3 regions of the Oceanobacillus kimchii X50 genome follow, and region 3 is predicted to be linked to each of the others. Evidence: predicted binding sites of a transcription regulator. Region 3 holds the regulator's gene; each other region holds the start of a gene.
What was found. The regulator LexA, encoded in region 3, represses DNA repair genes until DNA is damaged. The targets are predictions, from matches to a motif close to CGAACATATGTTCG.

Region 1 (10,642 bases), 780 kb from region 3:
GATCGATTGAATCCCAATATTGCTGATGGTGCTTTCTTTCAGCAATCTCCATTAGATATTGACCATAATCATTTTTTTCCATTGTTTTGCCTCTTTCATATAATGCTTCTTTAGAAATATATCCAAGGTAAAATGCGATTTCTTCCAAACATGCAATTTTAAAACCTTGACGTTGTTGTGTTGTTTTTATAAATTCCGCTGCATCAAATAGTGATTCTTGCGTGCCCGCATCCATCCATGCAAATCCTCTTCCTAACAACTCTACATCTAGTTGATTGCACCTCAGATACTCTTTGTTAACATCCGTAATCTCTAATTCTCCTCTGTCAGAGGGCTCTAAATTCTTCGCAATGTTAACAGCTCGATAATCATACATGTATAACCCAGTTACGGCAAAATCAGATTTGGGATCTTCTGGCTTTTCTTCAATAGAAATTGCTTTTTGGTTATGATCAAATTCAACAACTCCGAATCTCTCCGGATCTTTAACCCGGTAACCAAATACCATGGCATGTTGATGTTTTTTAATCGCTTTTCTTAATAAAGTTGTAAACCCTTGACCGTAAAATATATTATCTGCAAGCATCAGTGTGACATCATCTGTACCAATAAAATCTTCTGCAATTATGAGAGCTTCCGGAATTCCTTTTGGTTCTTCCTGCACTCGATAAGTTATAGTAATTCCTAAATGTGAACCATCGCCCAGTAACCTCTCAAAACGAGATGTATCTTCTGGTGTACTGATTATCATTATTTCTTTTAAACCACCTAGCATTAATACTGATAGTGGATAATAAATCATCGGCTTGTCATAAACCGGGAGTAAATGCTTATTTAAGCTATCCGTACTTGGAGACAATCGAGATCCGCTTCCACCTGCAAGTAAAATCCCCTTCATTACCAACACACCTTCCTAAATCGTAATATCGTTTAATGCTGCTTTTGCTTGTTTTGAAATAGCGTTTCCTGTTCACTTGTTCTTTCCCTTTAATTATAAGTTTATAAACTTACATTCTTATTTCAAATATATTTCACTTGATTATCATTCAGTTGGACATAATACAATAATAAAATCATAGACATATCCACGGTTTTTATACTTAAACACAACAAATAAGCATGAAGATATACACTATCTTCATGCTTTTCTCTCTCATAATTATTCTCCTGTCTTAGCAAACACTTTTATGCGGTCGCCAATTTTGTCACGAACCTGCTGAAATATAGCCCACTTTTCCTCTTGTGTACCCTGTGCTTTTGCAGGATCCTCAAATCCCCAATGATCCCTTTTTACTTGTGGAGGAGTCATTGGACATTTATCCTTCGCATCTCCACATAAGGTAACAACAAAATCAGCTTTATTTAAAATATCTTTATCAATTTGATCAGAAGTTTGAGCTGTAATATCAATATCCACTTCTTTCATTGCTTTTACAGCACTTGGATTAAGCCCATGTGCTTCAATTCCTGCACTGTGCACATCCCATTCTTCACCTAGAATTTCCTTTCCCCATCCCTCTGCCATTTGACTGCGACATGAATTTCCTGTACATAAGAAATAAATAATTTTTTTAGACATATTAAAACTCCTTTAATTTATAATCATTAACCATATATACAATCCTACAAGTGTCATAAATAAGACAGGTATCGTTATTACAATTCCTGTTTTAAAATAAGTTCCCCACGATATTTTAACTCCTTTTTGAGTTAGGACGTGAAGCCATAATAATGTTGCTAAAGAACCAATTGGTGTAATTTTTGGACCTAGGTCTGCACCAACAACATTAGCATAGATTAAAGCCTCGCGTACCATCTGACTTGTTGAAGTTTCAGCAATTGCAAGAGCATCAATCATAACGGTTGGCATATTATTCATAATGGAAGATAAAAATGCAGCAATGAAGCCCATTCCCATAGTTGCTGCAAACATCCCTTGATTTGCAACAACTTGTATCACGTCAGCCAAGACATCCGTTAATCCAACATTTCGTAGTCCATAAACTACGACATACATGCCAATGGAGAAAAAGACAATATTCCATGGTGCTCCCTTTATCACCGCCATCGTATTGACAGCCTGACTATACTTCGCAACAACTAAAAATATAATGGCAATCACACCAGCTATAAATGATACTGGAATACCAACAAACTCACTAACTAAATACCCGATTAATAATAGTCCTAATACAAACCATGATAATCGAAACATGCGATAGTCTTTAATCGCCTTACGTGGTTCTTTCAATTTGGAATAATCATAGGTCCTAGGAATTCGTTTTCGAAAATAAACGAAAAGTACAATAATACTAGAAACAAGTGCAACAATTGTTGGTACAATCATATGTGTGGCGTATTCAATAAATCCGATTCCAAAAAAGTCAGCTGACACAATATTCACTAAGTTACTTACTATTAAAGGAAGTGAAGTTGTATCTGCAATAAAACCACTCGCGATTATAAATGGAAATACTATTTTTTCATCAAAATCTAGAGATCGCACCATTGCTAATACAATTGGTGTTAAAATTAATGCTGCCCCATCGTTTGCAAAAAATGCAGCAACAAAAGAACCAAGCACACATACATAAACAAACATTAGAATGCCATTTCCTTTTGCAAGACGTGACATATGTAGTGCAGACCATTCAAAAAATCCAATATCATCTAATATTAATGAGATTAAAATAATAGCAATAAAAGTAAGAGTTGCATTCCAAACAATCCCTGTTACATCCCATACATCACTAAAGCTAACAACACCAAAAAGTAATGCTACAATTGCTCCCCCACAAGCTGACCACCCAATATTTAAATTCTTTGGTTGCCATATCACTAATATGAGCGTGAGTAAAAATATAACTGATGCAATAATCACTGATGACAATCTAAATTCCTCCCTAACATTCCAGTGGCTTTTCTTTTGTGATTACATTTTTTACTTTTGTATTTTCTGGATTAATTGTTTTAAGAATCTGCTGAACCATTGAATAATAAGGAGATTGTTTGTTCATTGTAAAATACCTCCATTGGCCTTTTCTTGTTTCCGTAATTAATTCTATCTGTTTTAATTTACGTATGTGCTGACTAATTGCCGGCTGACTTATTTCAAACATCTCAACAAATTCACATACGCAGTATGTTTTACTTTGTAAGAAATATGCTATTAAAATTCGAGTAGGATCACTCATTACCTTTAGTAACTCTGTTAATTCTTGAACTTCGAATGTAGTTTCGGTATGAACCATGGTTATCTCCTCCTCGAGTGATTATATAACCACTTGCTTATATAAGTCAATATTTATATAAAGTAGAGTTTTAGCTTTTTTTGTGGATCAATCCCGCTGGTTGATCAAGAATTCAAATATAATGATGAAAATAGGTGGCATGATGAGTGACCATTTTTCTGTTCCTCAGGATTTTTGGGCACTCATCCACTCTATGAGTGACCATTTTTTCTGCTCCTCAAGATTTTTGGGCACTCACCCACTCTATGAGTGACCATTTTTTCTATTCCTCAAGATTTTTGGGCACTCATCCACTCTATGAGTGACCATTTTTTCTATTCCTCAGGATTTTTGGGCACTCATTAATTTTTTCTTATTAAAGTTCAAGAATATCGTTTAGTTGGTAAATTAGATTTTTTAATTAATCATACTCATCGACTAATTTTGGAAAGAAGCTGCAACATAAAAAAGCCATCAACCAAATGGAAGATGACTTTAAACAAGCATAGTTATTAGAATTTAAATCAAAATAACAAAAGTGTTACCACGACTTTATAAATAATATCACACCAATATTAGTTATGTATTGGTGGAGACGGAGGGAGTCGATTGGACGAGTTTTCAATATGTCTAAAAATGCTCAAAAATGCTGATATATAAACATTTACACCATAAAGGAAAAATGAGGAATAAACATATATTTTTATTAAATGTATACCGTTTTGTATTCCATTTAAAAGAGAGGGATTACCCTCTCTTTTTTAAATCAATCAAATGTAAAGTTATATTCAATTTCATCAGTTATTTTTTCATAAGAATTTAAATCTTCAATTGCGTTAAAAACAAACTTCACTTCATTTATGTCTGAATTCTTAATGACGAATGACTGTACATAATCATGTTGAACGTTTCCTAAAAATTCCGTTTCGTAACTTTGCAATAAAAATTCTTCCATATCTGCATTTATTTGCTCTTTTTGATCGGTAACAATATTTTTTAAATTAGACCAGTATAATTCATCATCCGAAGTATTTTCTACATTATACCTTATTTGAATATATGTTACTTCATCTCCAACTTCATGACTTACAAATTGACTAAGGTGCTGCTTAAACGCTTGAGTGCTATTAGTATTTTCAATTAATTTCGCGTTTATCATTTCTATTTTTAAAGGACCTTGTTCAATCGTTTCATTAAATTCTTTTATATTAATTAATTCAACTTTTCCAGTATCTCCGTTTACAGTTTGACCTATCTCTATAAGTTCCCCCTCCCTTTGTATCTCTTCATTACTTCTTTCCACTTTGTTTTCTTCAGGTTGTTCCGATTTTTGAACTTCTTCTTTATTGGACTCGGTTTCTTGAGCGGCTTCTGTGTCTTTGTCGCTACATCCGACTAATGCTGTAGCTATTAATAGCAAAATCAAACTTCTTTTCAATTCTTTAACCCCCTGTTTCTTTGTACCTACATGTTACCATATATTTCATATTTAATGGACGACTTTTCACAAAGTTCTTTTAACTTTTTCTTTCGATTCGAGGATAACGTATACCATATCAATGTTGGTCTGTGGTTATATTGTTGGTGGATTATATAAGAGAGGTCTTTGTACTTTAGTATCTTATCTTTATTAGTGGCCATGGTCTGTTGATTGTCTATTTCAATAAAATAAAATTCCCCATTACGTTTAAATGTTGCATCTGGTATTAGTTTATTATCTCCCCAGGTAACGGGACGTTCTTTCTTCCAATCTTTAGGCATTCCTAATTTAATATAAAGAGCATTTCTCATTAATGTGTGAACGACTTCCTTCCTATTTAATATCCCTTGATTCGAACCGATTAATTGCTTACCTCTATTGGATAAGTAATATATTTTTTTTTCCATTCGAGCAGCAAGTATTAGTTTATCATTTTCCATTCTTGCTAATATACGCTGTGCATTACGATCACCGCCAAGGTTATTAATTATCTGTAATTGTTCCCTTGTGGCATACGTCAATTTATCCAAACTCAACAGTATCTGTTCGTCTCTCTGTTGTCTTTGTAGTTGAGCTAACATATTGCTTAAACCTCCCTTTTATTTCATCATCACTTACATATGGCACTTGTATTAATTGTTTATCAGATGTTCGATAAATTGCTCTACCTTTAATATTTATATCCTGTGCGCCTTGTTCATCAATGGATATTCTAGAAGCCAACTCTGTAGGTACACGAAAACTTATTTTACAGTCTGCATTTTGTTTAATCTGTCTTGGTAATGTGTCTGCAGTTGGATATTGAGTAGCAAACACTAAACGATAACCTAACGCACCGGACACCCTTGCTATATTGGATAAAGCGTACTGACAATAATCTAGTTTTTTTCTTTCTTCTTTATCCATATATTTATGCGGCACAAGTTCAGCTCCTTCATCCACAATAATAAATTTTCTGCGCTTGATATTGGTATTTAATACATTGTTATATCCCTTTTGCTTGAAATGAGCCATATCTAATTCAATATCTACAGCTAAGTCCCTTAATAAGTCATAGGCTTGTAATGGACTACTCGCCACCTTTTTGACTTGCTTGTAATTATGCTGACTAAATTCCAGTCCTCCTTTAAGATCAATAATGTAAAACTCCACATCATCAGGATTAGAATAAATCAAATGAGATAAAATCAATTTTAACAGTACAGTTTTACCATGTCTGGTCATCCCTGCTATAGTCATGTGAGGTATTTTATCAAAATCATGCATTACTGGACCATCTAATGATTGACCAATAGGTAAAGTCCATCCATCCGATTGGATCCAATTGTAAGCAATATTAGTGGGTATTCGATTCTTATATACTTTAATGTGCAGCTTAGTCTTAGCAAATGTTATTTTAACTGGCTTATTTAATACCTTTTCAAGTACCTGTAATTTATCATCGTCCACAAGTCCATACGGTACATGGTAGCTATATAAAGTGTAGTCGTCAGTACGATGTGTTTTAAAATGCTTTGGTTCATAATCTTTTGTTTTATAGTTTAAATTTCGGAATGTATGCTTAATTTTATCTTTGTCTGATTTATTCCATTTTGTAGCTGCATAAAGAGTAAAAGCAGACAAGCACCCACCTATAAGTAATTCCATATTCGCACCCCTATTCGTACGTATATACGCTTTGGTGTTCGTAGTGTTACCTATTCGTGCGTATATTCGTTTGTTGATGCAACAGTAATTAAGGCAACGTAAGTAAACATTTATTTACTGTGCATAGTAAAGTCTATGTTGTGAAATCCGAAAAGTTTCCGATTTTTTTATGTAAGCTATCAAATAAAGGGATTTACTATACTTGTATCGAACTAATTAATTGGTGATGATAATGAAATTAAGAGTAGATGATTTAATAAAAAAATCGGGATATAAAAAGCAGTATGTTGCTGCGAAAATGGGAGTCAATAAAGATACTATTACTAATTGGTCTAAAAACAAAAGCATGATACGATTAGATCAAGCAGTTAAATTATCTAAAATTTTAAATTGCAAATTAGAAGATTTATACGAAGAAGAATAAAAAAAGACCCCGTTGCAGTAACGGGGCGTATTCACATCTAATCTACAAAAGGGGTAGTAGTTAGCTTGTATAATATTTATACTACAATATATCTCGACAAAAAGCAAACATTTGTTCTAATATTATGTTATGTTTAATTATGAAGTTATCACATAGATATCCTATTAGATTTTTAAACTTATGAAGATAATTAATGGAGGTATATAGTTATGGAAGGTTCATGGATTGTTATTGCAATTGCGGTTGCAGTAGCACTGGGTTTATTTGATTCAAAGAAAAAGAAAAAAGATGATGGTGATTAAATGAATGATCTTGTACTAAAATACATATGTATGCCATTAGCGATTAACACACTGAAACACAACGAAAAATTATACAATCACGATAAATTTAAAATCGTACCTCCTTATTTAGATTTGCATGAGTCATTAATTAATGCCATTGAAAAAGATTTTTATGAGTTAAAACGTGAGGTTGTTCAAGATCATCATTTAAATATTAGAAAACAATCTGCAGGCAAGTATTTGGTTAATGGAAAAAACATGGAGTTTACTTCTGAAGAATTAAGAGAAGGAACAAAGAAGGTCATTCAGTCTTATATGTATGGCGAAAATATGATTGAGATTGAACATAAGGATATACCTTTAGATACAAATTATATTCCCCCGGATGTAGATAGTGAAGATAATATATAAAAATAACCCCTTAGGGGTTTTAATTTTGGGTTGCATAATCTTCCTTAATAGTAAGTGAAAGGACAAATCCTGATAGGTTAGAAATAAATGCTGTACCATATAAGATAACCGAATATACGTTATTAAATTTAATACCAATATATAGTGCAAAAATACCCAATAAAAGATAGCTTACTACGTAATAAAATCGAAACTTTTTCTTCTTTGATAAAATAGCAATAATTATAATTGTCAAAAGCAGCATAGATAAAGTAATTAACTCCATTTAATCACTCCTTTATACTGCAATAATAACTGAAGGTCATTGATTTCACAATATGTATTAATCACTCTTAACCTACTTTTTACACTACTTTAAAGTAAAGTTAAACCTAACACATATATATTAAACTTATATACACAAATTTCAGTATACGTTAATTTATTATATATTTTCTGTAAATTTAAGTTTTTAAACTACTTTTAATGGTAACATTTCCTCATACTATATGAGGAGGGATAAGTTTTGCGCTTATTAAAAAAGTTGTTAGTTTCATTTGCACTATTGTTTGCAATTACTACATTTTATTCAGTTAGTGTATCCGCAGCTGAATCCATCAACATCACGAAAGACACTACCATTTATAATGAACCAAATTTCAAATCAAAAACCAGTGCTATAATTAAAGCACCTCAAACTCTAGAAGTACTAGATGAAAGATCCAATGGTTGGATAAAAGTAGATACCTGGTTGGGAGAAAAATGGATTGCACCTAATGGCGTTGAAGTTGAACTTAGCTTTGCAACTAGAATATACAATGAAGCTGATCTTTTAAAAAGTACTTCTGCTTTTATAGAACCACAGACTATAACAGTTTATGAACAAAAAAACAATGGTTGGTGGAGAGTCAACACATGGTTAGGAGAAAGGTGGATTGCACCTAATGGTATCAAAGAAAATTTAAGTAAGACTGCAAAAATTTATAATGAACCTAATTTCACAAAATCAACCGGAGCCTCTATTAATCCGCAAGAAATCACTGTAATTGCAAAAAGAGAGAGTGGTTGGTGGTTAGTAAAAACTTGGTTAGGTAATAAGTGGATAGCACCTAATGGACAAAATTTAACTTTAGATAAACAATATAAATTATATGATGAGCCCTCTTTCAATTCTAAATCACCAGCATCTATTGGAGCTCAAACTGTAAAGGTTTTTAATGCAACGTCTGATGGATGGTATCAAATAGAAACATGGCTTGGTAAAAAATGGATTAGTCTAAAAGACAATCAGACAAAATTTATAGTACCGGTAAACGGTGGATATACCGTAACCAGTACTTATGGACCTAGGGGAAGTGGTTTTCATTATGGAATTGACCTTGCAACCAGAGGAAATGGTGTCCAAATAGTTTCATCAGCTTCCGGAAAAGTCACAAGAGCTGATTATAGCTCCAGTTATGGATACGTGGTTTATGTAGAACATAATATTAATAATAAAAAATACACTACTGTTTATGCACATATGAGAAGTAATTTACAAGTACGCGTTGGACAAACTGTTCAACAAGGGCAATTATTAGGTTACATGGGCAATACAGGGAATTCTACCGGACAACACTTACATTTTGAAATACATGAAGGCTCTTGGCAGTCACGTAATGGAATCGATCCAGAACTATTTATAAACTTTTAAATTAAAAGAGCCACTCTTATTTGAGTGGCTCACCAAAATTATATTTAAGTATCATGTCTTCTGCATATCCTCTATCTATTTCATCTTCAGAGTTGGGTAAACGACATTTAATATGTACCATTGTCCTTATATTACCAACAATTACACCATCTTTTGATTTCAATTCTTCTTTACAGTATCCACACCAGTATGAACCCAATAAAGTCGCCATAAAATCCCCCTTATTATAGATATATATATACCTAAATTCTATAAAAACAGAGAATTCCCTTCTATAGTATAGTAACTTCTAAAATTACATCGAAATTTATTCGTGTATAATTGCCTGAACTTACTTTTTCAACCATAGTAATATACTTGTCTTGATAATTGATCTTATCAATATATCCTTTGATATTATGGTAATCATAATTAGCATAATACTTAATATTGATGAGAAGGTTATCCTTATGTGCCATCATTAACTGAAAACCGTTTTCCTCAAGTTGTTGTTCATCAAGTATAGGTTTTTGCTTCCTGTTTTGCTTTTCCTTTAATTGGTTCAACAACTCTACATGCTCTGGCAACATCATAGATGTCCATTTTATTGTACCTCTATCATTAACACTCATGCCCCTACTCTCCTTTTGACTGGTCCACATGAAAGGATGTTCTCGAACTTAAATGAACGAACTTGTTTTCTATAGTGACAATAAGCAATAACGTGTTCCCTTTTTATTTCAACAACGCTTATTATCCGTTGAGTTACTTCATTATTAGTGTCTATATAATAAATCATTATCTTACTCTTTAGTTCCTTCGAATTTTCAAGTAATCCTTTCATGTTTCACCCTCCAAATCACGAACGTTTGTTCTTATTATACCAAAAAATAATAAGGTGTAAACATGAAAAAAATGGATTCCATTTGGGTAGATACACCACTTGAAAGAACATTCAAATTAGCTAAAGTGTTAAGTTGTAAAGTAGATGACCTATATATTTATGAGGATGATGAAAAAAGCCACTCTTAATCTTCGAGTGGCTTTTAATTATCATGTCTTCTGCATATCTCTGTCTATTTCATCTTCTTAACTATTTCTGCAGCTTTTCGGCCTGATTCCACTTATATATAAATTTATTACAAGTTCAATATTTAATAATAACTACTACAAAACCTCTTGTTAAAGGGAAGCTTTAAATATACATAAAAATACTAATTATAGACAAAACTAACCTTCAATAATTAAAAAAGGATGATGTTAATTGAAATATGTATCAGCTTTCTTGTTAAAGTTTATATTATTATTTGTCACATTATGGATAATACTAGGCTTGTTCTTTAATGTTTCTTTATCTGACATTATTACGACAAGTATTATCTTAGCTGTAATTGCTTTTGCGGGCGATATGTTCATATTACCTAAAATTGGAAATGTAGCCGCAGCAGTAAGTGATTTTGCGCTTGCTTACATTGGAATCTGGATTATAGGCACTTTTTTATTTGAAGGCACTGC
Region 2 (10,642 bases), 470 kb from region 3:
TTATTTTCTTCTAATACTGGATCAAATTGGCACACAGAATGAAATGGACAATAGGTGCATGCCTTCTGTTGCTTATGTTGATAAGGATTTACATCAACAAAACCATTGGTTAAATCGATTCCAGCCGATTTCAACAACTGATGAATGTGTTTTTGCAATGTCTCAAAAGTGGATTGATCTGCAATCTTAGAGTAACTATAGAATCCTCCATTTTTCTTTAATGCTGCCGGGATAATTTGACTGGAACCTGTTTCTAATGATGAATCCATCATCTTCACTATCTCTTCATTGGATAAAAGTAAGCCTTGCATTTTATATTGTTTAAATAATTCTTCTTCAATATCAGCTTCTGTCATACTACCTTTAGCAGAGATCATTGGATTGTGAACATGGAAATATAATACTCCAGCTGGGTCTGCCTGTTGGCCTAACCATTTCTCCGAATGAGTTAATACAACATCTAAGTAAGCGAGCATTTGTAATGCAATACCGTAGTATACTTCCGTTAAGTCCAATCCTTTAGAGCTTGATTTATAATCAATAATCCGTAAATATAAATTGTTTTCGAGTTCGGCTTTGTCTACCCGATCAATTCTCCCTCGTAATACAAGTTCATAACCATTCTCTAATTGCATAGATAGTGAAGGAATTTGATTATTGCCATCACCAAATCCTAATTCCAATCCAACTGGAGAAAAATGGCTTAATCTTGCTTGCTCACCTAATACAAATGCTGCTCGAGCAATGACTTCTTCTAGTTTCTTCTGAATATACGCATAGCGATTGGAACTATGCAATATTTGATGTTGGAGCACAGGAGATAACTCAGTTACAGCACGGTTTGCATATTTAGACGATTGACTTTTTGTCAATGTAGCAAAATCATTTCCCTCAGCATGAATCCATTCTGTTATTTTCTTAAGTGCCTCATGAAACAGTTGTCCAATATCTGGAGCATCTAATTTGTACGTCCTTCTCTCCTCTAAATTCAAGCTATATTTAGCAAAATGTTGATAAGAGCATCTGTAATATGTTTCTATTCTACTTACACTCGCTTGAATGCGCTTCGGATATAGTTGTTCAACTGTATCTCGTTGTAGTGATTCAGGTTTATTTTCATAGTAGAGTCCTTGTAATACTCGATGTGTTGTTCCACCTTTTGGATGATGTTCTACATACCATTGATATACTTCCCACCAAATTGGATCAATCGGATATCCTTTTCGAAACTTCGCTAACTGTGCGGTTAATGCTGACCTTGATTTCAACTCAGTGGATACAAACCTTCTTGTATTCGATTCATCTTCTGGATCCTGTAATAATATATGATTTTTGGTTGCAGGGAATAGCTCTTCTATTCGATGAATCAATTGAGAAGGCATTTTTGCTTTCCCTTCTTCATCACTTAGTAAATAACTAATTTTCAGTCTGTCTTTCGCAACAGTAAAAGCTAAGTACATATAAAACCAATCATCTAATAATTGGCGTTCACTTGTATCAGCTAACTTCAATCCATTTTGTTCAAGTAATAAACGCTCTGCTTCATCAATCATTCCATCAGATGTTGGTTTCATTGGCCAAACACCCTCATTTACTCCTAATAGAAAAGCACAACGAATATTACTCATTCGGGATCGATCGATTGTCCCTACAATAATATGATCCATACTCGGGGGTACGTGGGAAAATTGCAGCGTTTCAATACCTGCATCCAAAGCAACTTGGAAAACAGATAAGTCCATCTTCTCTTCACCTGCAATTTCTACCATTTCATCTAATAGTTGAATAACAGCGTCCCATACTTGTTCTTGTTCCCTACCTTTTTCAGGTAACCCTTGATCATCATAATAATTTCTGGTTACTTCTAGTTGATCAGGAATTTTCAGTTCTTCTAACCACTGATACACGGCTATACAAAGATCTTTAACAGTGGTTGCTGCCCTTAATTGTTCATCAACTGTTGCAATAGCAGATATAACTTGATCTCGATATCGATTCATACTTTCTTGTAATTCTCTTTCTCTATCTGTTTGAGCAGAACTATCAAATCCTCGAAAACGCTGGTATTTCCATATTTTTTCACCAATCCACTGATGTCTAGATCGAATCCCAAACTCAATAACATAATTCTCTAATTGATCGATACTGTCCATAGTTAGAGGAAATTCTTCATCTGTAGCTGGTATAAGTCCTGTTTTTAAAACCCGAAAAATGGCATCATTTCTCCAATTTCCTTGTACAACCTCTAATATGGAACGAATTAATTCGATTAATGGATGATGAAGCATTGGACGTTTCTCGTCAATAAATACAGGAAGTTCATAATCATTGAAAATAGTTTCAATTAAATTATGATAAACTTCTGGTTGTCGTATTAACAATGCAATGTCTCTATAGCGGTATCCTTTATCTCTAATTAATTCCAGTACTTGCTGGGCTACCCCTTCTACTTCTGCGCGTGGATGGACAGCTTCAAATATTTCAATCGGGACTTCGCCTTCATACGCTGGTGCTGGTCTAGAATCAAAATATTTTTCCATATGAGCAAAGTAAGGTCGATTTTGAAAATTCCCTTTCAAAGAATCTAATATGATCGGATCTTCTACCGGAATCCCTGTATCCCATGCTAATTGTTTCAATACATGATACGTTTGGCTTGGTTGGTAAAATAAATCTAGCTCAGTTGTATCCTCTTTCTCCCGATCATCTAATGTTAAAGCAACTGTGATAGAATTGCTCGTTTTCATTAACTCTGTAAGTACTGATTGTTCCTGAGGTGTGAAACTATGAAAACCATCTATGTAAATATCCGCATTATTTAATATAGAAGATTGTTTAATTTGTTGAATTAACAACTGTAGTTGATCTTCACTATCTACATATGTGCCCTGTAAGGAATATATAAACGTTTCATAAATATAAATTAAATCACTAAGTTTACGCGTGAGACCCTGCTCAGATGGTGACTGATGCACAAACTGTGTGAAATGAGATTGTTGCATCCGTAGATCATCTGGTGTTATTTCATAGCGTTTTAATTCAGTTAACATCGTCTCTAGTTGACCAAGAAATCCCTGTTTTTTTAGAGCTTTTTGAAAAGCATTCCAGTCCCCTTGCTTCTCTTCAATAATCTTCCTTAGCATCATTTGAATACCCACGGAGCTTATAAACTGTTTTGTACCTCCGCCGGTTTCCTGTAATACTCTCCAGGCTAAGCGTGAAAAACTAACAACTTGTGCTCGAATACTACCGTTTGTTTCAGAATCACTAAATAGAGCAACTTCTTGTTGAAATGTCATTTGATCTGGAACAATGTAAAATATAGAAGGTCCTATGGGTTTGGTAGAAATTTTTTGTTTTATTTCCTTTAAAATTACCTCACTTTTATTTGTCCCAGAACGTCCTAGTATGAACCGCATTCCCATATATTAACCCTCCTAAATTTCCATAACTAAAATAGAGCTCCTATCTATTTTATCAAAGATAGAAGCTCGGTCCTAATCGAAAAACTTTTTATTATTTATTTACTTTCTCTGTCAATGGCCAATACGTTATATCAACCTTTCCTACAATTTGATCATTGGATATAAATCCGAACGATCGACTATCTAGGCTATCTTGTCGATTGTCTCCTAGTACAAATAAATTCCCCTTAGGAACTTCAATTTCTCCAGTAATTTGTTGGAGCGTAAAATCATTGGTAAATTTTTCAACCGAACTTGCTTCCTTATAAGATTCTAAAAATCTTTCTTCAATAAATTCTCCATTAATATAAAGCTTATCATGTTTATACTCCACCCTATCTCCAGGTATTCCAATAACACGTTTAACATAGTCTTCCTCTTTAGAAGCCCGAAAAACAATAACATCAAATCGATTTACATCCGATAATTCATATACAAATTTATTCACCATCAATAAATTTCCGTCAAATAGTGTAGGTTCCATCGACTTCCCATCTACAACATAATTGGCAAATAGAGTTGTTCTTAAAATAACTGCAATCCCAATCAAGAGAAGTAAAAGTAACAATACTCTTCGAATATTGAATTTTTTCACGTTGTTTCATCCTTCATCGAGTAATTATTATACATAATACCCTTGAAGGAAGTTTTTAACCCTTTTCGTGATTCACATATTATTTTTAGCTGATTTTTTTTGCAATCGTTTTTCTAAGTATTTACCAAACATCCAAAAAATCACTATGCCTATACCTACAATTATTGTTCTTACTGGATTTTGAGCAAATTCCATTATACTCGAGCCGACATATGAAATGGAGAATATCATTACCGTTTTACCTAAGCAGACAGCTAATATAAATTGATATATGTTAATCTTCGACAATCCTGCCACAACATTAATTATGGACGAAGGAGAAAAAGGGAAACACAGCAATATAAATAGCGGACCAAATCCATGTCTATCTACCCATTGAGTAATTTTTTTCACTTGATTATTCTTTCTAATTTTTTGTAGTAAACGTGTATTAGAGAGCTTTCTTATAAGTAAAAATACAACAACTGCTCCAACAGTTGCGCCAATCCATGAATACAGAAAGCCTTGAAATAATCCATAAGCAGCAGCATTACCAAGAACAAATACGATTAACGGTAAAAAAGGTAAGAAAGCTTCTAGGAACGGTAATAAAATCCCTGGTAACGGTCCTAGTCCTTCATACTGATTTAGGAGCTGGGAAATAAATTCTTCCCAACCTTCTTCTCTAATAAAACTTCTCCAATTCGATAGAGAAACACTCATGACATACATCCACGTAAGCTCCTATCATTAGACAACATTCTTTTAAAATTATTATATGGTATTAGATTGTATTTTAAAAGAAAAAGCTAATTAATTCCAATAATGAATCGTCACTCTAATTGGTAGATATTTTTTCATCTATAACATATAATAAAATATACGAACATACGATCTGTATAAGAGGTGTGAGTGCATGCGTTATATCAATGAGGAAAATACTAAAATAGCTTCAAGGTATTTATTTATATCCATGGCGATTATTATAATTCGTCAAGATATAAAATATCATGATGAAGGACCATATAAAATCAAGGAGATATATCTTCAGATGTTATCAGAAATGGAGAGGGAAGCTGTCCGAGAACGTAAACAGATCATTCGCAGAATGAGAATAAATCAATTATCGGTTCTTCCACTAACAAAAGATGATTCTTTTTCAAACTTTTTATTTATATGCCAAGGAAAAGAAGAAAAGAAAAGTTATTTCAACCCAGCTATTCGTAAAAAAGTTGAAAAAGTGCTAAAGGAGTTGATGTTTAAGAGTCTTTATCGTCTTCAGAACGAGGAGGCTTCCTCCAACGTTTAATTCGATCGTCTAAAAGAAATCTTATTTGAGCAGTACGTTGTAGTTGATTGATTAAAGAACCATGGGAGATATCAAGTGAAATTTTTGAGCCATTTTTAAACAATACACTGGTAGTCCCTTCATCTCCTCTACGTACTTCTTTAATATGACTATGTGCAATCCAAGAACAGTTCGCATTACTAGGAGACTTAGTTGGAAAGAAATACATTCCACTTGCTGGATCAATTGTAATTGGTGCTTTATGTGTTATTCCGCTAATTTCTCTAGTCCCCTCCTGACGTCCTTTCAAGCTAGCACCAAAATACTTGCAAGCATAATCAATGACATTGGTAGGTTTCGCTTCCAAAACATATTCCGTTTCCTCTTCCAATACTTTCGCAATGTACCTTCCATTTTCATCTTGCTCTGATACAATCGCCAACGTAAATGGCGTTATTTCTAAAAATTCCTTTTTCATTGTTTACCTCCTTTACCAATTAGTGTGACTTAATACCTAATATAACATATTATTAGTTAAAATGATATATTTTTACATAATTTTTTGAATAAATAGTTAAAAAAAGAAACGAAGTTGATAATAAACGACAATTTCAACTTCGTTAGGAACCATACTATGAATTTGTAACTTGTTCTTTAAGACTCTTTCGTAAAATTTTCCCTGTCGTATTTTTCGGAAGCTCATCAAGAAAATAAATCGATTGAGGAACTTTATATTTGGCTAAATGTTGTTTACTAAACTCAATTAAATCTATTTCTTTCACATCCGGATTATCAACAACAACATACGCAATAACTGCCTCACCTGTTTGAGGGTCTGGAACTCCAATGACAGCAACTTCCACAACAGAAGGATTAGAATAAAAGACTTCTTCTACTTCCCTAGGATAAACATTATAACCACCAACTAAAATCATATCTTTTTTACGATCAACAATATAAAAATATCCGTCTTCATCCATTCTTGCCATATCTCCTGTATAGAGCCAACCATCACGTATTGTTGCAGCTGTTTCGTCTACCATTTTATAATAACCTTTCATCACATTTGGCCCTTGAACTACTAATTCACCTACTTCACCTGGTGGTAATTCATTACCCGTTTCATCAACCACTTTATTTATAACATTTACAATATTTTGGCCGATTGAACCTGCTTTTCTCGGACGATCTAAAGGATTAAAACACGTTACAGGAGCAGCTTCAGATAACCCATAGCCTTCAGAAACCTTTACATTAAAAGCTTGCTCAAATGATTCTAGTAAAGATACCGGCATAGCTGCACCTCCAGAAATACATAAACGTAAAGAGGAAAAACTATCCACATTATCTTTTGCACTTTGTAGTAAATAATTATACATCGTTGGAACGCCTGCAAATACTGTTGCTTGATAGTCACTAGCTACACGGAATACTTCTGTTGGCGAGAACTGAGGTAAAATAATGATTGTCCCTCCATTTAACAGCGGTGCATTTAATGATACAGTCAAGCAAAAAACATGAAACATTGGCAAGGCAGCAATTACCCGGTCATCTTGACTAATATGTAAATAATTAGCGACATCTTGTGCGTTAGAGTATAGGTTTTTATGCGTAAGCATTGCCCCTTTTGGTTTTCCGGTTGTACCTGAGGTATACAAGATAACAGCTAAATCCTCTTCAACTAATTTTGGACCAGTGAAAGGCAATTGACCATTAGCAATTACTTCTTGAAAACGTAATATACTTGTTGGTAATTGTTCTTTTTTAATAGATCCTGGAACTTCTTTTCCACTTTCACAATTAACAATATATTCTAGAGTAGATAGATCATCAACAATTGGAATAAATTTATCCATAAGAATATCCATTGTAATAATTCCTTTTACATCACCATCTTTTAACATATAAGCCATTTCACTAGGTGTATATAAAGGATTCATTGGAATTACAGTTAATCCTAATCTCAATGCCCCATGCAATCCTATGACGTAATATGGACTATTCCCTAATACTAATGCGATATGATCGCCTTGTCTGAATCCTAATTTTTGGAGACCATCTGCAAACTTTTGAACCATGCCCTCTAACTCACCATAGGTTGTTTTCTTATCTGCAAAAATATATGCAGTTTTTGTTGGATTTTCCCTAGCAGTTAGTGCCAACTTATCTGTAATATTCAATCTTATCTCTCCTTCCTATTATGAATGAATATTCATTCATTTATGGGTAAAAAAATAGAATTACGCTATCGTAAGTTCTTTTTTTTCGGTTATTTTAGAATAATTATAAATTATATGAATTTAATTTTCAATAGAAAGCGCTAACATTTTAGTAAAAGTCGTTAATATATCTCTATGCAACTATTACAGCTCAAATTCTGTCACTAATTCATTTATATAATTTAATGTCTCTACTTGTTTCTCGTTATTTACATCCTCATATAACAACTGTTCTATAAACTCCCAAATATCTTCTAAATTTCGCTGACAACGGTAATATTTTATAGCATCTTCATTAATAACATATCTTCTGTGGGTCTTTTGATAAATACTTATGAATTTATCAAAATATGGCTTATCTATTAAAAACATGATATCAGCTTCTACTGGTGCTAACTTTAATCCTTCCCAATCAATTAATATGAGTCTATCTGTTTGCATTAAATTCCAATTGTGTATGTCAGTATGACAAAGGGAAAAATCTAGATTACTGGACTTTAATTGATTTGATAAATTTTTAATATCTCCTATACGATTAACTAATGTTTGTCTATACTTGGTAATAGGTTCTTTGATAATCTGTGGTATTTCTTCTATTTTTTTCTGTAAAATTATTTCAAAGTCATTTAAATATGGTAATTCAAAGTCCTCTACCATCAAGTTAGTTGAAAATGGAATTTGATGACTTCCATAAGAATGAAGTGTAGATATAATTTCAGCTAATTCTTTAATTTGCTTGTCAGACATGTTTTTATTTCCAACTGTATCTCCATCAATATATGTATAAAGTAAGTACACATTACTATCATCTTCACATTTATATTCCCCTTCAAACGTAGATATTGGTATAGGAGTTTTTCCTTTCAATTTTGTATGATTATCTAACCACACCAAAATTGAAGCATATTGATTAATGAAAGCAATAAGTTTTGAAGTTGAAGGTCTAGACTTGTCATACACTTTTAAAAAATAAACATTATTACCATCTGATATTTTGAAAGCTAATGCTGCCCATCCACCTTTTATAGCATCTATTTTTATTGGATTTATACCATAATGGAAATTTAAAATCTTATTAAACTTCATAGCTATTTCCTTCCTTAAACATAATTTATCTTTAATAAAGCGATACTTCATTCAATGAGCCTTTTGTCCTTTACCCTACGTATGTTATTCGTCAACCTATCCTCGGCTTAACCTCACAGCTTTGAAGTGCCGGATAAAAAAACCGAGTCATAACCTTGTATCAGTTATATAACTCGGATTTCTATTTTATTTATTAAAATTAACATACAGAAGTTGTCTTTATTAATAAAGCAGAGAAATAAATTCTTCTTTTGTAATCCTTCCTAGATAGTAAGACACATCAACATCATGTAGAGCTTCTTCAATCGCTTGTCGATTATGACGTATACCAATTAATTGATCTTCTAATTCATTGATTAAACCTATTCCAAAGAAGTCACCATATATCTTACAGTTTTCAATTATACCTTTTTTAACGTCTAAGCGAACATCAACAAGCCCACCTTGAAATTTTTGTGATTCTTGGTAATTAAACGAAGGAGATTTCCCATAGTTCCATTCCCATTTTTGATAACGGCTTTCTGATATTTCATGGATTTTCTCCCAGTCTTCATCTGTTAATACATATTGTGGTACATCGTTTACATCTTCTACGTCAAACACATGAGTTAAAATTAATTCTTTAAATTGCTCCATTGTTATTTTTTCATCGAGGAATTCTGCAATATTAGCTACACGACTACGAATGGATTTAATACCTTTTGATTCAATTTTAATTTTCTTCACCTTTAATGCTTTTGTTAATTCTTCTAGTTCAGAATCTAACATTAATGTTCCGTGACTAAACATACGCCCTCTTGTAGAGAACATCGCATTACCAGATATTTTACGTCCATCTGCTGCTAAATCATTTCTTCCTTGTAATTCCGCTGGCACACCAACTTTATTTAACGCATCTACAACAGGCTGGGTAAACTTCGCGAAGTTCTGAAAGCTATTGCCATCATCCTTTGTAATAAAACTAAAGTTAAGATTTTGTTCATCATGGTATACTGCTCCTCCACCTGATAAGCGGCGAACAACCTTTATACCTTTTTCATCTACATAATCCGTATTTATTTCTTCAATTGTATTCTGATTACGTCCAATAATAATGGACGGACTATTCACATAAAATAGAAGATATGTATCTTTTTCACCAAAGTTTTCTAAGATGTATTCTTCAATGGCTAAGTTAATTCGTGGATCAGTAATGCCTTTATTATCAATAAATTTCATTGTACATCCTCCCATAATTCACATATTTATTTATATGCTATCTTTTATTGTAAAACAATCTCTCCATGTAATCAAAAGAAATAGACCTTAATTCCCAGACCATGTCCAACCTTCTCTTGCAATTTCTATTGGTCCTTGATAAAAACTTTCTGCTTCCTTTTTTAATTGTTGTAAATCTCCAAACTGAGGTAAATGACTTAGAAGCAGTTTGTTTACATTAGCATCTCTTGCTATCATTCCAACTTGCTCGCTATTCATATGTCCAGGTTTGGAACCATCTTGTCCAGCATAGTAGTTACAATCTGTTATAAATAAGTCACATCTGTCCGCAAATTTCGTCCATTCTTTCATAAAACCACTATCGGCAGTATATACGATTGATTCTTTTCCATCTGTTATTTGCATACCATAACAAGGTACTGGATGATTTGTTTGAATAAATTCAATTTCAAAAGGACCAATTATCAACTTATTATCTGGATTGTATTCTATTCCTTTTGTATACGTATGAGTTAATTTTGCAAATCCTTCTTCATCTTCTGTATGACCATATATAGGTACAACATTTTCATTACCATTTACATAATAATTAATTAGTTTTGCATATTGGAAAACGCCAATATCAGCCACATGATCATGATGATAATGGGAGAGTACAATAGCATCAATCTGTTCTATATCAGTATAATTTTGTAGTTTTGATAAGGCACCACTACCTAAATCAATTAACATACGAAAATCTCCAGATTGAAGTAAATAAGACGAGGTCGATCCATTTTCAGCGGGATATCCA
Region 3 (10,642 bases):
TCCTATAATAGTCTTCACTTCAATAAGTGTTGGTTGTTTCGTATTACTTTGCGCTTGTTTAATCGCTTCACGAATTGCGTTTACATCGTTTCCATCTTCCACTCGTAATACTTGCCAACCATAAGCTTCAAAACGTTTTTCTGTTTCCTCAGAGAAAGAACGGTCTAAATCTCCATCTAGCGATATATCATTAGAATCATAAAGTGCGATTAATTTACCTAATCCTAAGTGACCTGCTAAAGAAGCTGCTTCATGAGAAATCCCTTCCATTAAATCGCCGTCACTCACAAGGGCATACGTGTAATGATCTACTACAGAATATCTGTCTTTATTAAACGTTGCACCTAAATGCGCTTCTGCCATAGCCATACCTACAGACATCGCAATACCTTGTCCTAATGGTCCTGTAGTTGCTTCTACACCATCGGTATGATGTACTTCCGGATGTCCTGGAGTTTTTGAATCCCACTGACGAAATTCTTTTAGATCTTTAATAGATACATCATACCCGGAAAGATGCAATAAGCTGTATAATAGCATTGATCCGTGTCCCGCAGATAATACAAAGCGATCACGGTTAAACCATTTTGAGTTTTTTGGATGATGATTCATAAAATCTGTCCATAATGTGTACGCCATTGGTGCCGCACCCATTGGTAATCCTGGGTGTCCTGAGTTTGCATTCTCAATAGCATCAATGGATAACGTACGAATCGTATTTATTGATAATTGTTCTACATTGCCTGACATTTTGTCTACCCCTTTCAAAATAAAGCCTTTACTTCTTCATTCTATATTGAATTTATCATGACAACAAGCATGACCAATAGAATTTAATGTTTTTTGTTTCGGTCTTGGTAATCACGAAGCTTCTGGGGAGTAACGTCATTACCTTTTGGATCAATAACTGTCATTGTACTTAATTGGTTCTTAAAAGAGCTACGTACATTCTTTAAATACTCTTCACGAAGCTTCTTTTGTTCTGCTTTTTCTTCTGTTGTTAATCCTTCTTCTTTAGATTTTTTAGACAGAAAATTAATTCTCTCTAATTTATCTTTAGATAACATGGTGTCAACCTCCCCACTATTAAAAATGACAAAAAGACAGGATTTCATATCCTGCCTCTTATCGTACTCTACCTCGAATCCAGATTCAAGTATTTTGATATTCTTGATATCTACGGTGTACAGTAGCTTTTGAAACGTTATAATCTAAACCATTGAGCACCTTTGTAATTTCATTAAATGTTAACCCATTCTGCCGCAATCGAACAATTTCTTCAATGGGCACTTCCGTTCGATCTCTACCAGGAGACTGATTAATTTGTTTTAAATTTTTTTCAGGTCGATATCCTTCACGTACTGCTCTTCGCATTCCTCTTCTTATTTTCATATTTTGAATTTTCCTCTGATATTCTTCTACAATTCCAACAATTTGTAATACCATCGAATCGGCTTCATTCAGTACCAATTCACCTTCATGAGCTACAGTATATATAGGGATATTTAGCTTAGCTAATTGATGAAAAAGTGCAATTTTTGTATTCCCTCTACCTAAACGAGTTTCATCTTGAATACATAAACAATCCGCTTCTTTACTTGAAAAATATTCGAGAAGTTGAAAGAGTCCTTCTCGTTCGATATCGTACCCGCTTGCCTGCTCTTCAATACAATCAATAACCGTAAAGTTTAGCTTGTTTGCTAATGATTGCAATTCCTCCCGTTGGCGTATAAGGGAAGACTCTTGTGTATGTTTATCCGTGCTGACTCGACAATATACTACTGCTTTCAATCCTAACTTCCTCCTGTTTAATTAACCGCTCGTTACCATAGAGAAATATAAAAAAGCGAGCGCTAAAGCAAATGCTATCACATAGAATGCATCGGTTCTAGTAATTTTCTTCAGCATAATTAAAAGCTCCTTTCATCCGTTTATCGAACAATTGTTCCTATTTGATTCAAAGTATATACCGAACATATGATCTTGTCAACAAAAATTAGAACGAGTGTTTGCTTATTTAATAGTAAAATGATAAACTATCATTAATAAAAACCTATGCTAGAGGTGAACGTTTGATGACGAAACTATCAAAAAGACAACAAATGATTTTTGACTTTATTAAAAGCGAAGTAAAGTTAAAAGGATATCCACCATCAGTTCGAGAAATTGCTGTAGCAGTTGGACTCGCTTCCAGCTCAACTGTTCACGGGCATTTAGAAAGGTTAGAAAACAAAGGATACATACGAAGAGATCCTACTAAGCCAAGAGCAATTGAAATTATTGATCCAGAAATGGAACAACAGCTTCCAAAAGACGAAGCACGTTATGCACCTGTAATTGGTAAAGTTACTGCAGGGATACCAATTACAGCGGTTGAAAATATCGAAGAATTTGTTCCAATTCCAAGTTCGAGTGCCGGTCCAGACGATAATGTATTTGTACTTATAATTGATGGTGAAAGTATGATTGAGGCAGGCATTTTAGATGGAGACATGGTAATTGTTAAACAACAAAACACAGCATTAAATGGAGAGATTGTTGTAGCAATGACTGAGGAAAATGAAGCAACAGTAAAACGATTTTTTAAAGAAGAAAAACGTATACGACTACAACCAGAAAACGCTACAATGGAACCTTTATTTTATGAGAATGTAACAGTTCTTGGAAAAGTGATAGGTCTATATCGAAATATTTTCTAATAAAAAGAGTTTGGCTTTCTATAGCTAAACTCTTTTTATATCGATAGAATTTATCCGTCTGCATAGTTTGTACATAAATCTAGAATTACACTAATATTATAATATTAAGAAATGAAAGGAGAGAAATGAAATGTCAGATAAATTCTATCAACGACGAAGTTTTTATATTCCAACTGCCCTTATAGCAATGGTTCTAGGGATATATTATCTAACTAAGTATGTAGATTTTTTAACATTACCTTTCTTATGTATAATCTTAATCATCGTTACTACGTTAGAAGTAATCGAAACTAAAAAAATTAAGTCAAAAGAAAATATTCTAAAATTAGGATCTGCCGGATTATTAATCGCTTTGGCTACATGGTACCAAATCACCGTATTCATTCTATGAATTTATTAAATAACTAATAATATAAGTAAGTTAGATTACTGTAATAACTATATAAAAACTATTTTTAATTACCGCAAGTTATTAATATCTCCCTCTAAAAATCAGAAACAATGGTAATAAAACACATTTAGCTCAGTAATTCTATTTTATAATTCCCATACTAAACGTCTAGTAAACTGGACTACCGGTATCAACATTCAAATTATTTTCAAAGAGATATTTTAATCTTATACAACTTCTCCTTATACTTAAAATTTATTGTGTAACAATGTGTTTAGTATAGAATATTCGACTTTTTATCTGCATATACTTAATTGTTTATTATATGGAAGGAGGAATAAGCATTGTTTTATCATTTTAAAGAATTGCAATTCGAGGCAAAACCAAGTAGGCCTGATCCCGTATTTGCTAGAAAATTACAAGAGGTACTTGGTGGACAGTATGGAGAAATTAGTGTAATGATGCAATATTTATTCCAGGGATTTAACAGTAGAGCAGAGCCTAAATATCGTGATTTGTTATTTGATATTGGAACAGAAGAAATTGGTCATGTAGAAATGTTAGCTACAATGATAGCTAGGTTATTAAACGATGCACCATTTGAGACGCAGCAGAATGCTTATGACACAGATCCTGCTCTAGCAGCTATATTAGGGGGTTCTAACCCACAACATGCGATTGTTAGTGGACTTGGAGCAATGCCAGCAGATAGCAATGGAAATCGATGGACTGCAAATTTCATCATTTCCAGCGGGAATTTATTAGCGGACTTTCGTGCTAACCTTACTGCGGAGTCACAAGGAAGATTACAAGTCACTCGCTTATATAATATGACCGATGATCCAGGTGTAAGAGATATGTTATCTTTTCTTATTGCAAGAGATACATATCATCAAAATCAGTGGTTTGCTGCGATAAGAGAGCTCGAAGAACGTGAGAATGATATCGTGGTTCCTTCAACTTTCCCTAGATCAAAAGAATTTCAAGAAGTATCATATACACTATTTAATTTCTCAGAAGGCGAAGAAAGTAAAAAAGGTAGGTGGGCACATGGCCCAAGTTTTGATGGAAGAGGAGAATATAAATATGTAAGTGAACCCGTTTTTTGGGGAAGTGCACCTAAATTACCACCAGCTCCTCCACTATATTACAATACACCCCCATCTAAAATGTAGAAAACCCCTACTTAAAATAAATTACATGTAATTAATAAACATCAAAGTTAATATTCACCAAACTTTGATGTTTATTAATACAATTTAGACTTACAAAAATAATTTCTCCCAAGTAACTTTTCCTGCTTTCCCATCAATGAGGATACTTTCCTTTTGTTGAAAAGATTTCACTGCATTATTTGTATTAGTACCAAAAATACCATCTAATCCTTTTGGATTCTCTCCCTTAATATAAAGCATCGCTTGAAGTATCCAGGTAATATTTCCTTTAGCGCCACTTGCTATTGTAACTGTAGCGGCTTTTGTTTTTTGCCCCCATATACCATCAACATTTAGTTTTGCATTGAATTGTTTATTTAATTCTATTTGATATCCTTTGATTGCTGCTTTAATTGTTAACGGACCTGATATACCGTCTATGGATAAACCTGTTTCATATTTAGTATTTAACCCAGACTGAATATCCTGAATAATATGCTTGTTATCCCGATAGTTTTGTAAATATTTCGTAGGATCTAAACAGTTATTCGTCCTATCTGAGGTCCAGCCATATGGAGGTTGAGTCTCAGCTTTTTTACGCACTTCATAGTGCAAATGAGAACCAGTTGTCTTTCCTGTATCCCCTTGTTCTCCTATTACTTGCCCTTTCTTTACATATTGACCACGCTGTACGGATACACTATCCAAATGAGCATATAATTGCCCTCGGTTATTTTTATCCTGAAGAAGTACTACATTTCCAAAACCGCCTAAACCAGTTCCAGTTCTACCCATACCAGCAAAAATAACTTCCCCATCTGTAAATGCTTGAATACTTGCTTTATGATACTTAACTAAGTCTATCCCTGTATGAAAAGTGAATCCGATTCCTGTCCACACATCTCTTCTATAACCAAACTTAGATGTTACTCTATAATCTCGAAATGGCATATAATATAACTCTCCTCCCTTTTCTACCATTTATATGAAAAAAGTGACTTGCCCGACAGGACTAGCCACCTAAATAAATTGTCTATTTTTTCCTCTTTTGTTAACATGATTTATCCGGTAAAGACATCTCCAGCCTATATTACCTTTAGAATTTCTTCAATTCTTCCTGCTAACATCAATATATAATAACAATTTTCCTCTTTCACTTAAATCAGCAGTAAACCCCATGGATAACCCCACTGTGCCAAATGCAGAAGAACGCTTTTAGCAAACACAAGCTTCATTTTCAACTCGTGCCTTTGATGTATTGCTTTTCTTTCAAATATTGAATAATCATTTGAACGGATTCTTCCAGCGTCTGATTTTCCGTATCTACTATAATTTCTGGATGAAGTGGTTCTTCATATGGAGCATCAATTCCAGTGAAATTGTTAATTTCACCCAAACGAACTTTTTTGTATAACCCTTTCGGATCCCTAACTTCACATATATCTAGACTACACTTCACGTAAATCTCAATGAATTCACCTTGTGCAAGAGTTGCTCTTACACGATCCCTGTCTTCCCGGTAAGGAGAGATAAATGCTGTCAAAGTAATCAATCCCGCATCAACCATCAATTTGGAAACCTCTCCTATACGACGAATATTTTCTGTCCGGTCTTCCGGACTGAAGCCAAGATTCTTATTTAACCCATGCCGGACATTATCCCCATCAAGACGATAGGTGTGTGTCCCAATTGAAAACAATTCACTCTCCAATGCCGAAGATAAGGTAGATTTACCTGATCCCGATAATCCAGTAAACCACAATACAGCACTTTTATGATTGTTCAAATTTTCTCTGTCTGCTTTCTTTACACTGGATTGATGCCATACGATATTAGTAGATTTATTCATGGTTTCCCTCCTAATACCACCAGTAAATGACAATGCTAACAGTCAAAACCATCACTATCAGACTGAGTGGTGTCCCTATTTTTAGATAGTCTATAAATCTATAGCCTCCAGGGCCATATACAATCATATTTGTTTGATAGCCGATTGGCGTAATAAAACTAGCTGAAGCTGCAATAGCAATTACTACTGCAAATCCCATTGGTTCAGCATGAAGGCTCCTTGCCATTTCCATCCCAACAGGGAACATCAAGACTGCTGCAGCACTATTCGTAATTATCTCTGTGAAAATATTTGTCAAAATATAAATCAATAGTAAGAGCAAAATCAGACCTGCTGATTTTCCCAACATCAACATGCCTTCCGCAATATACTCAGCCAAACCTGTTTTCGACATGGCCAATCCGATGCCAAATGAACTTGCAATCAATAGTAATACGTCAAAATGGATATATTTCTTTGCTTCCTCTGGAGTTATTACCTTGAACAGCAGCAACAGAACAACTGCCATGGTCATAGCTTTAAACATGGATAGCGCACCTAATGTCACGAGTGCTATCAATCCAAAAAACAGAAGGAGAGTAAACCACCCTTTTATAGGGTCTATTCTTAATGTCTCCGTAGTACCTGGAGAAGTTAAGATATAAAAGTCTTTGGAATGCTTATACTTCTCAACAAAATCCTTGTCAGCTAATAGTAGCAACGTATCTCCTGGTTTTAGGACAATGTCTCCTATTTTACTTTCAATTCGTTCATTTTCTCGATGAGCGGCTATCACACCTGCATCAAATCTTGAACGGAACTCTAATTGTTTAATCGTTTTTGATTGCAGCGATGACTGATGCGCTATAACTACTTCCACAATCTCAGTATTACCATTTTTCAGTTCACTAAGTTCCAGATTTGTACCTGTTCGTAATGTTAATCCTTTTATCATTTGCACATCTCTAAGAGTCTCAATTAGTCCGGTAAAGATTAATCGATCACCTGACTGGATGATTGTTGTCGGCCTTACAGGGGAAATTCGTTCATTTTCTCTGATGATTTCGATTAGGTACAAACCTTTTAAATCCCTTAATCCAGCAGATTTAATACTTTGATTGGCAAATGAAAAAGATTGATCCACAATTAATTCTGCCAAGTATTCTCTAGGATCATCATCAATTTGTTGCTGAAGACCTTTATTCTCCGGAAGAAACCTGTAGCCTATCGTAAAAATATATATAAGACCAACTATAGTTATCGGTATACCTACGATTGCTAGTTGAAATAAAGTAAAACCGCCATAACCATAATCGATTAGCATTCCGTGAACTACTAGATTGGTAGATGTTCCAAGGACTGTTATAGTTCCCCCTAGTATTGTTACGTAAGAAAGGGGGATCAAGAACTTCGAAGGTGCAATCCCCTTTTCTTCACACCAGCCTTTTACTATCGGCATAAAAGTGACGACGATTGGTGTATTATTCAGGAATCCTGAAAGAAGTGAAACAGGAATGAAAAAACGCACAACAGAACCGATCATTTTATCGCTTCCAGCCATCCATGATTTCATAAGGTCTTCAAGAATTCCACTTTTCCTTACTGCTCCTGCCATAACAAAAAGGAGACCAACAGTAATCATCCCTTCATTGGAAAATCCGCTCAAAGCTTCAGACGGATTAAGAATACCCGTTATCAGGAATATAGTAAGGACCGTAAAAACAACAATCGATGGACTTGCCATTTCAAAAAGCAAGGCTCCCAGCATGGCAATAACCATCAGGAGTACGAATATCATTTCTGCTGACACGGGAAACACCCTTTAATTTGTATTGTTCTTGCTCAATCCTTTCATAAGTACGGATGCAACTTCTGGTCTGGAAAATTCCTTAGGTAGCTGCTCTCCATTGCGAAGCTTCTCACGGACCTTGGTACCACTCAAATGGATATGGAATTCTTTTCCATGCGGACACGTTTTTTCAGTGCCCATATTCTCGCATTTGGCACAATAAAAAGCATGTTCAAATTTAAATATCTGGATACCTAGTTCTTCTTCATAATGGGAAATCAATTCCTGTGCTTCATACGTTCCATAGTAATCTCCTACACCAGCATGATCTCTACCGACAATAAAGTGCGTACATCCATAGTTCTTTCTAACAATCGCATGAAGAATTGCTTCCTTAGGTCCGGCATATCGCATAGCGGCTGGATAAATGACAAGTCTTGCACGGTTTTTTGGATAATAATTTTTTAGAATAACCTGATAGCTTTCCATACGTATTTCCGCAGAAATGTCATCTGATTTTGTTTCACCCACCAATGGATTCAACAACAATCCATCAACAGATTCTAAAGCACTTTTCTGAATATATTCATGGGCGCGATGAACTGGGTTACGTGTTTGGAAACCAACAATTGTTTTCCACCCTAAGTCAGCAAACATTTCCCTTGTTTCTTTCGGATCATAATAAAACTTTTCGAAATTACTATGACTCGGACGATTCAACATGAAAATCGGCCCAGCAAGGTACACATCTCCTTTTTCGTAAAGTTTTTTAACGCCAGGATGAGCAGTGTCTGTCGTACCATAAACGAGATTTGCTTCTTTTTCCTTGTCATAGGTATACTTTTCTTCCAACTCAAGCACACCATATAAAATATCGTCCTCTCCAAACAAAGCTATCGTCGTACCAATATCATAGGAGGTTGCTTTCTCTTTATTTACGGCCAATGTAATAGGAATGCTCCAGACTGTTCCGTCTTTCAAGTGTACATGTTCGATGACACTTCGATAATCCTCCTCTCCCATAAATCCAGTTAACGGGCTGAAACCACCATTGGCAATGAGCTCCAAATCTGATAAGCTCCATGCGTCTAGTTTTAATGTGGGCAATGATTTTGATTTATGTAGATACGATTCCTTTTTCTCACTGGTTATTACCCTATTGATGAGCTTGCCACCATGAGGCAGGATGTTTACCCGTTCTTTCTTTTTTACAGATTTCATATTCAAAACCTCCATCAAGTTATTGATTTGGATTTGCCGATAGATAATCCCTAAGTTCGATTATCATGGCGCCCATCTTTTGATTTGCGGGCTGAACCACACGCCCGATACCATATTGATTCAATTGATTGGCGGTCACTTTACCAACGGCTACAGCAGTTACATGATTATTAAATGCTTCTGCTAATAATTCTGTATCAATAGCCGTTCGGAATAAATTCTTGACCTGGGTTTTACTCGTGAAAATTACGGCATCTAGATTTTGCTCAACTATATTTAACTCCAATTTGTCTATGGTTTCTTTATCTGGATTTCTGTAACGATATGGCTTTGACATATATACATTACAGCCGATACTTTCTAGTTTTTCTTTCAATACCAAATCGTCCTCAGTATATGTCTGAAGAAAAACTTTATTGCTCTCTCTTCCTATTAACGGCGTCAAGGAATTTAGCAGATTTTCCATTGTTCCATCTTTTGAAACAACTTTTGCATTCAAGGAATGCTTTTTAAGCCATTTCTCAGTTTTACTTCCACGTATTGCCAACGGTATACTACTTAGCTTTCTGATAAATTCGGGGAAACGATTGACACGCCATGAAGCTTCTTCCAATGTTGAAGCTCCTATTCCGGTAGTAAGCACAACGAAATCAAAAGCGTTGGCAATTAATTCCTCCACATCTCGTTCACTCGTTTCATCATTTAAAACCTGTTCTCCTTGAATGGAAAACACAACAGGTGTGCCATTAATCTTTTTAACAAGTGTTGAGATTTCATTCGATCTTCGGCTCGCTGCAATGCCAATTCTTTTAGAATCATTATCCATCATTCTGATTCACTCTTTCGATCATTTTTCCATTTTTATTCAACGACTCAATAAAACTTCTCTGTCTCTCTCTGTCTAAAAATTCTTCTGACAAAATCTCTTTTAACAACAACTTCTGTTGGTATCTATCTAAAAATGATTCCTTAATAAGCTGACGGCACACAGATAAAAAATCGACATAATCTCCGTAGTCTTCATTATATAAACATTCAAGCTCTTTTTTCATTTTGACAGCAAATTGCGGACTCGCTCCGTTCGTTGATACACTGATAGAGAGATCTCCTCGTCTAAAAAAAGATGGAAATGCGACATTTCCCTTTTCTACATCTGCGGCAGCGTTGATTAGTGATTCTTCTGGTGCCCAGTTGATTACATTGTAATTAACAATTGGATCATTCGTTGCGACAATAATAAGAAAGGCACCTTTAAGATCCGTGGATTCTATATACTTTTCTTTCCAAAGCAATTGTCCTTTTGTCCACAGATATACAATATCTTCCACTGCTTTCGGACTAATTACTGTTACTACAGCATCATTTTTCAAAAGTGTTTTTGCTCTTCGTAGGGCTACTTTGCCTCCTCCAACTATCACCACATGCCTGTCATATAAATCAATCATCATTGGAGTGAAAGCCATCATCTAACCTCCCTTGTAGAGTTATAAATTTTGTTTGAGTGAATTGCTTCCTGAACCCGGTCTTTCAATGCTTCGACCATAATCGGATGTTTAGATA

Region 1: C794_RS12845 (YhjD family protein) is a predicted target of LexA. The motif match lies at 6,886-6,899, and genes of this name have one in related genera.
Region 2: C794_RS06445 (YhjD family protein) is a predicted target of LexA. The motif match lies at 4,922-4,935, and genes of this name have one in related genera.

Annotation. Positions count from the first base shown of each region.
Region 1 covers NZ_CM001792.1:2,462,601-2,473,242, forward strand. Annotated here, with positions in the region: gene rfbA (glucose-1-phosphate thymidylyltransferase RfbA) at 1-898, opposite strand, end outside; gene arsC (arsenate reductase (thioredoxin)) at 1,160-1,579, opposite strand; gene C794_RS12810 (arsenic transporter) at 1,592-2,890, opposite strand; gene C794_RS12815 (metalloregulator ArsR/SmtB family transcription factor) at 2,904-3,251, opposite strand; gene C794_RS12820 (hypothetical protein) at 3,997-4,668, opposite strand; gene C794_RS12825 (replication-relaxation family protein) at 4,695-5,291, opposite strand; gene C794_RS12830 (FtsK/SpoIIIE domain-containing protein) at 5,233-6,357, opposite strand; gene C794_RS12835 (helix-turn-helix transcriptional regulator) at 6,590-6,781, shown strand; gene C794_RS12845 (YhjD family protein) at 7,084-7,476, shown strand; gene C794_RS12850 (hypothetical protein) at 7,496-7,741, opposite strand; gene C794_RS12855 (M23 family metallopeptidase) at 7,982-9,148, shown strand; gene C794_RS12860 (hypothetical protein) at 9,165-9,359, opposite strand; gene C794_RS12865 (YolD-like family protein) at 9,421-9,759, opposite strand; gene C794_RS12870 (hypothetical protein) at 9,756-9,971, opposite strand; gene C794_RS21185 (hypothetical protein) at 10,034-10,159, shown strand; gene C794_RS12880 (YndM family protein) at 10,392-10,642, shown strand, end outside.
Region 2 covers NZ_CM001792.1:1,206,458-1,217,099, reverse strand. Annotated here, with positions in the region: gene addB (helicase-exonuclease AddAB subunit AddB) at 1-3,425, opposite strand, end outside; gene lepB (signal peptidase I) at 3,517-4,059, opposite strand; gene C794_RS06450 (TVP38/TMEM64 family protein) at 4,132-4,770, opposite strand; gene C794_RS06445 (YhjD family protein) at 4,955-5,347, shown strand; gene C794_RS06440 (competence protein ComK) at 5,298-5,804, opposite strand; gene C794_RS06435 (fatty acid--CoA ligase family protein) at 5,959-7,506, opposite strand; gene C794_RS06430 (aminoglycoside phosphotransferase family protein) at 7,690-8,631, opposite strand; gene C794_RS06425 (lipoate--protein ligase) at 8,854-9,849, opposite strand; gene C794_RS06420 (MBL fold metallo-hydrolase) at 9,937-10,642, opposite strand, start outside.
Region 3 covers NZ_CM001792.1:1,680,298-1,690,939, reverse strand. Annotated here, with positions in the region: gene tkt (transketolase) at 1-750, opposite strand, end outside; gene C794_RS08905 (DUF896 domain-containing protein) at 834-1,067, opposite strand; gene C794_RS08900 (YneB family resolvase-like protein) at 1,153-1,791, opposite strand; gene lexA (transcriptional repressor LexA) at 2,076-2,699, shown strand; gene C794_RS08885 (hypothetical protein) at 2,830-3,090, shown strand; gene C794_RS08880 (manganese catalase) at 3,435-4,265, shown strand; gene C794_RS21240 (peptidoglycan DD-metalloendopeptidase family protein) at 4,356-5,195, opposite strand; gene cysC (adenylyl-sulfate kinase) at 5,482-6,093, opposite strand; gene C794_RS08865 (SLC13 family permease) at 6,104-7,882, opposite strand; gene sat (sulfate adenylyltransferase) at 7,895-9,082, opposite strand; gene C794_RS08855 (uroporphyrinogen-III synthase) at 9,102-9,911, opposite strand; gene C794_RS08850 (NAD(P)-binding protein) at 9,901-10,545, opposite strand; gene C794_RS08845 (sirohydrochlorin chelatase) at 10,545-10,642, opposite strand, start outside.